One region of the Streptomyces sp. NPDC086989 genome, then DNA from elsewhere that is predicted to be linked to it. Evidence: predicted binding sites of a transcription regulator. Region 1 holds the regulator's gene; each other region holds the start of a gene.
The links. Region 1 encodes HrcA, which represses chaperone genes, less so after heat shock. Its sites were predicted from a motif close to TTNGCACTCNGNNNNNCNGAGTGCNAA; they were not measured.
Positions count from the first base shown of each region.

Region 1 (3,273 bases):
CATGAAGAGGTTCACGCCGAACGGGCGCCGCGTCAGCGCCCGCAGCCTTTTGATCTCCTGGTACATGCCGTCGGCGGTCTTGTAGCCGCCGGCCAGGAAGCCCAGCCCGCCCGCTTCGCACACGGCGGCGGCGAGCGGTGGGCACGAGGCACCGCCCGCCATGGGAGCCTGCACGATCGGGTGGGGGGAGAGACCGTTCGGTGCGGAGGACATGGACTGCATCGTGCCACGTCCCGCGCACCGGGCCGAACCGCGGCATTCGCCTGGCATAGTCCGCTTCACCGGGGGCGTCCGGATCAATGCGCCGAGCCCGGCCCGGGGCAACCCCGGACCGGGCTCGTACGTGTGCCTACGGGCCGGTCAGCGGCCGTTGAAGGCGTCCTTCAGGCGGCTGAACAGGCCCTGCTGACCCGGCGCGAACTGGCCCATGGGCCGCTCCTCGCCGCGCAGCTTGGCGAGCTGGCGCAGCAGCTCCTCCTGCTGGGCGTCCAGCTTGGTCGGGGTGGTGACCTCGACGTGGACGATCAGGTCACCGCGGCCGCCGCCGCGCAGGTGCGTGACGCCGCGCCCGTGCAGCGGGATGGCCTGGCCCGACCCGGTGCCGGGCCGGATGTCGATCTCCTCCATGCCGTCCAGCGTCTCCAGCGGGCATTTGGTGCCCAGGGCCGCGGCCGTCATGGGGATGGTCACCGTGCAGTGCAGGTCGTCCCCGCGCCGCTGGAAGGTCGGGTGCGACAGCTCGTGGATCTCCACGTACAAGTCACCGGCGGGGCCGCCGCCGGGGCCGACCTCGCCCTCGCCCGCGAGCTGGATCCGGGTGCCGTTCTCGACACCGGCCGGGATCTTGACCGTGAGGCTGCGGCGGGAGCGGACCCGGCCGTCGCCCGCGCACTCGGGGCACGGGGTCGGGACCACGGTGCCGAAGCCCTGGCACTGGGGGCAGGGGCGCGAGGTCATGACCTGGCCCAGGAAGGACCGGGTGACCTGCGACACCTCACCGCGACCACGGCACATGTCACACGTCTGCGCCGAGGTGCCGGGGGCGGCGCCCTCTCCGGAGCAGGTGGTGCACACCACGGCCGTGTCGACCTGGATGTCCTTGGTCGTGCCGAAGGCGGCCTCGTCCAGTTCCAGGTCGAGGCGGATCATGGCGTCCTGGCCGCGGCGGGTCCGCGAGCGCGGGCCGCGCTGCGACGCCTGGCCGAAGAAGGCGTCCATGATGTCGGAGAAGTTGCCGAAGCCGCCCGCCCCGAATCCGCCCGCGCCGCCACCGCCGCCGGAGGACGACAGCGGGTCGCCTCCGAGGTCGTAGACCTGCTTCTTCTGCGGGTCCGAGAGCACTTCGTACGCCGCGTTGATCTCCTTGAAGCGCTCCTGCGTCTTCGGGTCCGGATTCACGTCCGGGTGGAGTTCACGCGCGAGGCGGCGGAAGGCCTTCTTGATCTCGTCCTGCGATGCGTCGCGGCGCACGCCGAGAACGGCGTAGTAGTCCGTGGCCACTTACGACTCCGCCAGGATCTGTCCGACGTAACGTGCCACTGCGCGTACCGCTCCCATCGTTCCGGGGTAGTCCATGCGGGTCGGTCCGACCACGCCGAGTTTGGCGACGGTTTCGCCGCCCGAACCGTAGCCGACGGAGACGACGGACGTGGAGTTCAGTCCCTCGTAGGCATTCTCATGCCCGATCCGTACGGCCATCCCCGACTCGTTGGCCTCGCCCAGCAGCTTGAGGAGCACGACCTGCTCCTCCAGCGCTTCGAGCACCGGCCTGATCGTCAGGGGAAAATCATGTCCGAAGCGCGTGAGATTGGCGGTTCCGCCGATCATCAGCCGCTCCTCGGCCTCCTCGACCAGCGTCTCCAGCAGCGTGGAGAGCACCGTCGACACCGTGCCCCGGTCCTCCGGCTCGAAGGACTCCGGCAGGTCCTGCACGAGCTGCGGCACGTCGGTGAACCGGCGTCCGACGACCCGGCTGTTGAGCCGCGCCCGCAGATCCGCGAGCGAGGTCTCGCCGAACGGCGTCTGACAGTCGACGAGCCGCTGCTCGACCCGGCCCGTGTCGGTGATCAGCACGAGCATGAGCCGGGCCGGGGCCAGCGACAGCAGTTCGACGTGCCGGACCGTGGACCGGGTCAGGCTCGGGTACTGGACGACGGCTACCTGCCGGGTGAGCTGCGCGAGCAGCCGCACCGTGCGCCCGACGACGTCGTCGAGGTCGACGGCGCCGTCGAGGAAGTTCTGGATGGCCCGGCGTTCGGGCGTCGACAGGGGTTTGACCCCCGCCAGCCTGTCGACGAACAGCCGGTAACCCTTGTCCGTGGGGATCCGGCCGGCGCTGGTGTGGGGCTGGGCGATGTAGCCCTCCTCCTCCAGCACGGCCATGTCGTTGCGCACGGTGGCGGGCGAGACGCCGAGCCGGTGCCGCTCGGTGAGCGCCTTGGAGCCGACGGGCTCCTCCGTCCCGACGTAGTCCTGGACGATGGCGCGCAGCACCTCGAGTCTGCGTTCGCTGAGCATCGCGCACACCTCCAGCTGTCGTTCGGCGCTCGCCGTGGTCGGTTTCATCTGCTTCGTTGGCACTCAGGACGTTCGAGTGCCAGAGATCCCCCGGCCAGTGTACGGCCGGGTGGTCAGCCCCTGGCAAGGGCGGCCCGCCACGGTAGCGTCGCGCCATGGACGTGCAATGGGAAGAGACGGGCTGGGAGCGGCTGACCGGGCGGACCGGACGGCGCCGGCTTCCGGTGTGGGACTGCACGGTGGGACTGGTGGTGGGCGACGAATCGGTCCTCCTCATCGATCCCGGTTCATGCGTCCGGGAGGGTGCGCAGCTGCGGGCGGAGGCGGAGCGGCTGACCGGCCGGCGCGTGACGCATATCGCATTCACGCACGGGCATTTCGATCACGTACTGGGCGTGGCCGCGTTCTCCGGGGCCGAGGTGTTCGGCGCGGTCGGGCTCGACGCGGAGCTGTCGGCCGGCCGCGAGGAGCTGCGCGCGGGCGCCGTGCAGCAGGGGCTGGCGGAGGCGGAGGCCGCCGAGGCGGTGGACCTGCTGGTGGTTCCCCGGCACCACGTGTCGGGCGAATGGACGCTGGAGCTGGGCGGGGTGCAGGTCCTGCTGGCGAACGTCGGGCCCGGGCACACCCGGTACGACCTGGCGGTGTGCGTCCCCGGGGAGCGCGAGGTGGTGTTCTGCGGGGACCTCGTGGAGGAGTCGGGCGAACCGCAGGCGGGCAGCGACGCGGTGCCGGCGCAGTGGCCGGCGGCCCTGGACC
Region 1 is NZ_JBIVAL010000001.1:456,761-460,033, forward strand. Features, by position in the region: gene ACIPK4_RS02240 (nitronate monooxygenase) at 1-213, opposite strand, end outside; gene dnaJ (molecular chaperone DnaJ) at 361-1,500, opposite strand; gene hrcA (heat-inducible transcriptional repressor HrcA) at 1,501-2,517, opposite strand; gene ACIPK4_RS02255 (MBL fold metallo-hydrolase) at 2,673-3,273, shown strand, end outside.

Region 2 (3,273 bases), on a different contig from region 1:
CTCGAGCACCTTCACGGCGTGGACGAGCGCGGAGCCACCGCCGGAGACGATGCCCTCCTCGACCGCGGCGCGGGTCGCCGAGATGGCGTCCTCGAGGCGGTGCTTCTTCTCCTTGAGCTCCACCTCGGTGGCGGCGCCGACCTTGATGACGCAGACGCCGCCGGCGAGCTTCGCCAGGCGCTCCTGCAGCTTCTCGCGGTCCCAGTCCGAGTCCGTGGACTCGATCTCGGCCTTGATCTGGTTGACGCGGCCGAGGACCTCGTCGGAGCTGCCGGCACCGTCGACGATCGTGGTGTCGTCCTTGGAGATGGTCACGCGGCGCGCGGAACCGAGTACGTCCAGACCGGCCTGGTCGAGCTTGAGGCCGACCTCCTCGGCGATGACGGTGGCACCGGTGAGGGTGGCCATGTCCTGGAGCATCGCCTTGCGGCGGTCACCGAAGCCGGGGGCCTTGACGGCCACCGCGTTGAAGGTGCCGCGGATCTTGTTGACGACGAGGGTGGAGAGCGCCTCGCCCTCGACGTCCTCGGCGATGATCAGCAGCGGGCGGGAGCCGCCGGCCTGGATGACCTTCTCCAGCAGGGGCAGCAGGTCCTGGATGGAGGAGATCTTGCCCTGGTTGATCAGGATGTACGGGTCGTCGAGGACGGCCTCCATACGCTCCTGGTCGGTGACCATGTACGGCGAGAGGTAGCCCTTGTCGAAGGCCATGCCCTCGGTGAACTCCAGCTCCAGGCCGAAGGTGTTGGACTCCTCGACGGTGATGACACCGTCCTTGCCGACCTTGTCCATCGCCTCGGCGATGAGCTCGCCGACCTGCTGGTCCTGCGCGGAGAGCGCGGCCACGGCGGCGATGTCGGACTTGTCCTCGATCGGGCGGGCGGTCGCGAGGAGCTCCTCGGACACGGCCTTGACCGCGGCGTCGATGCCCTTCTTCAGGGCGGCCGGGGAAGCACCCGCGGCGACGTTGCGCAGACCCTCGCGGACCAGCGCCTGAGCCAGCACGGTGGCGGTGGTGGTGCCGTCACCCGCGATGTCGTTGGTCTTGGTCGCCACCTCCTTCACGAGCTGCGCGCCCAGGTTCTCGTACGGGTCGTCCAGCTCGACCTCGCGGGCGATGGTGACACCGTCGTTGGTGATGGTGGGGGCGCCGAACTTCTTGTCGATGACGACGTTGCGGCCCTTGGGGCCGATCGTCACCTTGACCGTGTCGGCAAGCTTGTTGACGCCGCGCTCGAGGGCGCGACGGGCGTCCTCGTCGAACTTCAGGATCTTCGCCATGGGAGCGGTTCAGCCCTCTCGAAAACTCGGGTTAACGAACTGCGCCCCTTGCCGCCCGGCAATCAGCGGGGTGACCAGGGGCGCAGCTCAAAGCAATGCTTCGGTGAATTACTTCTCGATGATCGCGAGAACGTCGCGAGCCGAGAGGACGAGGTACTCCTCGCCGCTGTACTTCACTTCGGTGCCGCCGTACTTGCTGTACAGCACGATGTCGCCGACGCTGACGTCCAGCGGAAGACGCTGGCCGTCCTCGAAGCGGCCCGGGCCCACGGCGAGGACGACGCCCTCCTGGGGCTTCTCCTTCGCGGTGTCCGGGATGACCAGGCCGGAAGCCGTGGTCTGCTCGGCGTCGAGCGGCTGGACCACGATGCGGTCCTCGAGCGGCTTGATGGCAACCTTGGAGCTGGTGGTCGTCACGATCCGACCTCCCCCTTCGGAGATCTCACGGGGCTAACTGTCTGAGGTGGCGACCAGGTGGATCCGTCGTCGCGGGTGCCGGACCTGCCCGTCGCTGTGTTGGCACTCACCGGTGGCGAGTGCCAGGTGCGAGACTATTCCGGCGATTAGCACTCGGTCAAGCGGAGTGCCAACACGCTCCGCTCGGGTTGCCGTGTTCCGGGCCCCGGCAGCGTCCCCCACCACTCCGCCCGGGCCGGGATCAGGGGTGTGTGACAGTTGGTGGGGTGCGCATTCTCGTGGTCGAAGACGAAGAGGGCCTCGCCGATTCCCTGCGGCGCGGCCTCTGCGCCGACGGCCACTGGGTCGACGTCGCCCACGACGGCCACCGCGGCCTGGAGCTCGTCCGCACCGGTTCGTACGACGCCGTCCTCCTCGACCTGATGCTGCCCGGCCTCAGCGGCTACGAGATCTGCGCCCGCATGCGCGCCGACGGCGACCCGACGCCCGTGCTCATGCTGACCGCCAAGGACGGCGAGTACGACGAGGCCGAGGGCCTCGACTCCGGCGCCGACGACTACCTCACCAAGCCGTTCTCGTTCGTCGTCCTGGCCGCCCGCCTGCGCGCCCTCGCCCGCCGCGCGGCCGCCACCGCCAAGGACCCCGGGGCACTCCAGGCCGGCGACCTCCTCCTGGACCCCGCCGCCCGCCGCTGCCGTCGCGGCACCCACGACATCGAGCTCACCGCCCGCGAGCTGGGGGTACTCGCCTGCCTGATGGAGCAGCCCGGCCGGGCCGTCGCCAAGCAGGACATCCTGGACCAGGTCTGGGACACCCCGCACGCCATCGACCCGAACATCGTCGAGGTGTACGTCTCCTCGCTGCGCAAGAAGATCGACGCCCCCTTCGGCCGCCGCTCGATCCTCACCGTCCACGGCATCGGCTACCGGATGGCCCAGGACGGTGGCTAGCCCGCTCCGGCGCCGTGCGGCCGTCGCCGCCGCGCTCGCGATGGCCGCCGTCCTGGCCGGCGGCGGCCTGTGGCTTTACACCCTGCTGCGGGCCAACCTCCTCGACAACACCACCAACCGCACCGAGCTCGCCGCCCGCAAGGTCGCCGCCCAGCTCGACAACCGCGCCCTGCCGCCCGGCGGCCGGCTGCCCGCGCCGGAGAGCGGGGTGGACCTGGTCCTCGTACGGGACGCGCAGGGCCGGACCGTCGCCTCCACCGGCGACCTCGGGGACGCCCCCGACCTCGGCGGTCTGCGGCCGCCCGCGCCCGGCGACGCCGGGGAGGACTCCCGTTCGGCGGTCCTCCCTCCCGCGCACCCCGGCGCGGAACGGCGCGCGGTGGTGGTGGTCGGGGCGCCGGGAGCGCACGAGGTGTACGCCGTCACCGTGCTCGGCGACGTCGACGACGCGACCCGGGCCATCGCGCTCGGCCTGCTGGCCGGGGCGCCCCCGCTGATCGGCTTCGCGGCGGCCCTGGCCTGGTGGGTGACGGGGCACGCGCTGCGCCCGGTCACCGCGATCCGGACCGGGCTGGCGGCGGTCACCGCCAGCGAGCTGGACCGGCGGGTCCCGGATCCGGGCGGG
Region 2 is NZ_JBIVAL010000006.1:235,069-238,341, reverse strand. Features, by position in the region: gene groL (chaperonin GroEL) at 1-1,281, opposite strand, end outside; gene groES (co-chaperone GroES) at 1,390-1,698, opposite strand; gene ACIPK4_RS16685 (response regulator transcription factor) at 1,965-2,648, shown strand; gene ACIPK4_RS16680 (sensor histidine kinase) at 2,641-3,273, shown strand, end outside.
Region 2: a site for HrcA is predicted at 1,845-1,871, ahead of groES (co-chaperone GroES). Genes of this name have one in related genera too.

Region 3 (3,273 bases), 350 kb from region 1:
ATGATGCCCTCGGCGATCATGTCCACGTACTCGCCGGTCGCGGCGTTCAGGCCCCAGCCGACGGTCAGGTTGCGGACCTTCTCCACGACGACGCCACCCTCGAGACCACCGTTGACGGCGATCTGCTTGAGCGGGGCCTCCAGGGCGAGCTTCACGGCGTTGGCGCCGGTCGCCTCGTCACCCGAGAGGTCGAGCTTCTCGAAGACCGCGGAGGCCTGGAGCAGGGCCACGCCACCACCGGCGACGATGCCCTCCTCGACGGCGGCCTTCGCGTTGCGGACGGCGTCCTCGATGCGGTGCTTGCGCTCCTTGAGCTCCACCTCGGTCGCGGCGCCGGCCTTGATGACGGCCACGCCGCCGGCCAGCTTCGCGAGGCGCTCCTGGAGCTTCTCGCGGTCGTAGTCCGAGTCGGAGTTCTCGATCTCGGCGCGGATCTGGTTGACGCGACCCTGGACCTGGTCGCTGTCACCGGCACCGTCGACGATCGTGGTCTCGTCCTTGGAGATGACGACCTTGCGGGCGCGGCCGAGCAGGTCGAGGCCCGCGTTCTCCAGCTTGAGGCCGACCTCCTCGGAGATGACCGTGCCGCCCGTGAGGATGGCGATGTCACCGAGCATGGCCTTGCGGCGGTCGCCGAAGCCCGGAGCCTTGACGGCGACGGACTTGAAGGTGCCGCGGATCTTGTTGACGACCAGGGTCGACAGGGCCTCGCCCTCGACGTCCTCGGCGATGATCAGCAGCGGCTTGCCGGACTGCATGACCTTCTCGAGCAGCGGAAGGAGGTCCTTCACGTTGCCGATCTTGGAGTTGACGATGAGGATGTACGGGTCGTCCAGGGACGCCTCCATACGCTCCATGTCGGTGGCGAAGTACGCCGAGATGTAGCCCTTGTCGAAGCGCATGCCCTCGGTGAGCTCCAGCTCCAGACCGAAGGTCTGGGACTCCTCGACGGTGATGACGCCTTCCTTGCCGACCTTGTCCATCGCCTCGGCGATGAGCTCGCCGATCTGGGTGTCAGCGGCGGAGATGGAGGCCGTGGAAGCGATCTGCTCCTTGGTCTCGACATCCTTCGCCTGCTCCAGCAGGGCGCCGGAGACGGCCTCGACGGCCTTCTCGATGCCGCGCTTGAGGGCCATCGGGTTGGCGCCGGCAGCCACGTTGCGCAGGCCCTCGCGGACGAGCGCCTGGGCGAGCACGGTGGCGGTGGTCGTACCGTCGCCCGCGACGTCGTCCGTCTTCTTGGCGACTTCCTTGACCAGCTCGGCGCCGATCTTCTCGTACGGGTCCTCGAGCTCGATCTCCTTGGCGATGGAGACACCATCGTTGGTGATCGTGGGGGCGCCCCACTTCTTCTCAAGGACGACGTTGCGACCCTTGGGGCCAAGGGTGACCTTGACGGCGTCGGCGAGCTGGTTCATCCCGCGCTCGAGACCGCGCCGGGCCTCCTCGTCGAACGCAATGATCTTGGCCATCTGAAGTGGTCCTCCAGGACTGGGGTTCCCCTTGCACCGACGGCGCGAGGGGAGGGTTGGATTGCTCCGGACCGCGCCCGCGCCCGCGACGGACGGCCTGCGTGCCCGGCGGTTCCTTCCCGCCGGACCCTGCGGGCCTCACCGACCCGGTCCTGTGTAGTAGCACTCTCAGCACGAGAGTGCTAACGCCAATGATTAGCACTCGACCCCTCCGAGTGCAAGCGGCTTCGGGCAGCGGGGACGGTTCACCCGCGCCCGGCAGCGGACACGCCACGAGGGCCCACATCCCTCCTCAAGGATGCGGGCCCTCGTGTGTATGCGTCGGTGGTCGATCGCGCCGGGACTAGACGGCGAGCTTGACCATGTCCGCCTGCGGACCCTTCTGGCCCTGCGAGATCTCGAACTCGACCCGCTGACCCTCTTCAAGGGTGCGGTACCCGTCCATCTGGATGGCGCTGTAGTGGACGAACACATCCGCACCACCGTCGACCGCGATGAAGCCGTAGCCCTTCTCCGCGTTGAACCACTTGACGGTGCCCTGAGCCATGCCTAACTCCCCTATTACTGGCCCTTGCGCGGGACCGCACTTCGCGGTCCCGGGTCAGAACTTGCGCCGGAACGCCTCGACCGGGGCTGAATGTATCTGCACCGCTGCTGTCTGCAACAGGTCAATCCGACGAGAAATCTGGACATGGGGATACATTGAAATAGAGTGAAAAGTTGGCATATTCCCGGGCAACTCGGACCCGGCATATCTCGCCAAAGCCCCATACCGCACGCGCACATTGACTCAATGTCAACCCTCACGCGACCCGCTCATATGCGGCGGGCAAGTCCAGCGGAGGGGACTTCCCCAACTCTACCGCGCCCAACCAAGCAGAATTACCCCCTCCGCTTTTACCGGAGGGGGTAATTCAGGTTCTTGCGTCAGCAGCCGCCGGCGACGGCGGGAATGATCGACACACCCGCGCCGTCCGGCGTCACCGCGTCCAGACCGCCCTCGAAGCGCACGTCGTCGTCATTGACGTAGACGTTCACGAAACGGCGCAGCTTGCCCTGGTCGTCCAGGACGCGCGCTGCGATGCCCGGGTGGCTCGCCTCCAGGGACGCGATGACCTCGGAGAGGGTCGCGCCCTCGGCCGTGACCTCGGCCCGGCCGCCGGTGTAGGTGCGCAGGATGGTGGGGATGCGGACGTTGACGCTCATGGCGCTACTGCCTTTCCGGTAGGGCGAGGGGGATGGTCAGGCCAGGCCGGCGGCGCGGAACGCGTCCAGGCTCGGGCGGATGGTGGCGGTCTGCCCGCTGTCCGCGGCCACCGCCTCCAGGGTCTTGAGGCCGTCACCGGTGTTGAGGACGACCGTGGTCAGCGCCGGGTCGAGCTGCCCGTTCTCGATGAGCTTCCTGGTCACGCCGACGGTCACGCCGCCCGCGGTCTCGGCGAAGATGCCCTCGGTCTGCGCCAGGGTCTTGATGGCCTCGACGACCTGCTCGTCGGTGACGTCCTCGACGTAGCCGCCGGTGCGGCGGGCGATGTCCAGGACGTACGGGCCGTCGGCCGGGTTGCCGATGGCCAGCGACTTGGCGATGGTGTTCGGCTTCTGCGGGCGGACCACGTCGTGGCCGGCCTTGAAGGCGGTGGACACCGGGGAGCAGCCCTCGGCCTGGGCGCCGAAGATCTTGTACGGCTTGTCCTCGACGAGACCGAGCTTGATCAGCTCCTGCAGACCCTTGTCGATCTTCGTCAGCTGCGAGCCGGACGCGATCGGGATCACGATCTGGTCGGGCAGCTGCCAGCCGAGC
Region 3 is NZ_JBIVAL010000001.1:106,186-109,458, reverse strand. Features, by position in the region: gene groL (chaperonin GroEL) at 1-1,472, opposite strand, end outside; gene ACIPK4_RS00565 (cold-shock protein) at 1,816-2,019, opposite strand; gene ACIPK4_RS00560 (MoaD/ThiS family protein) at 2,400-2,678, opposite strand; gene thrC (threonine synthase) at 2,715-3,273, opposite strand, start outside.
Region 3: a site for HrcA is predicted at 1,668-1,694, ahead of groL (chaperonin GroEL). Genes of this name have one in related genera too.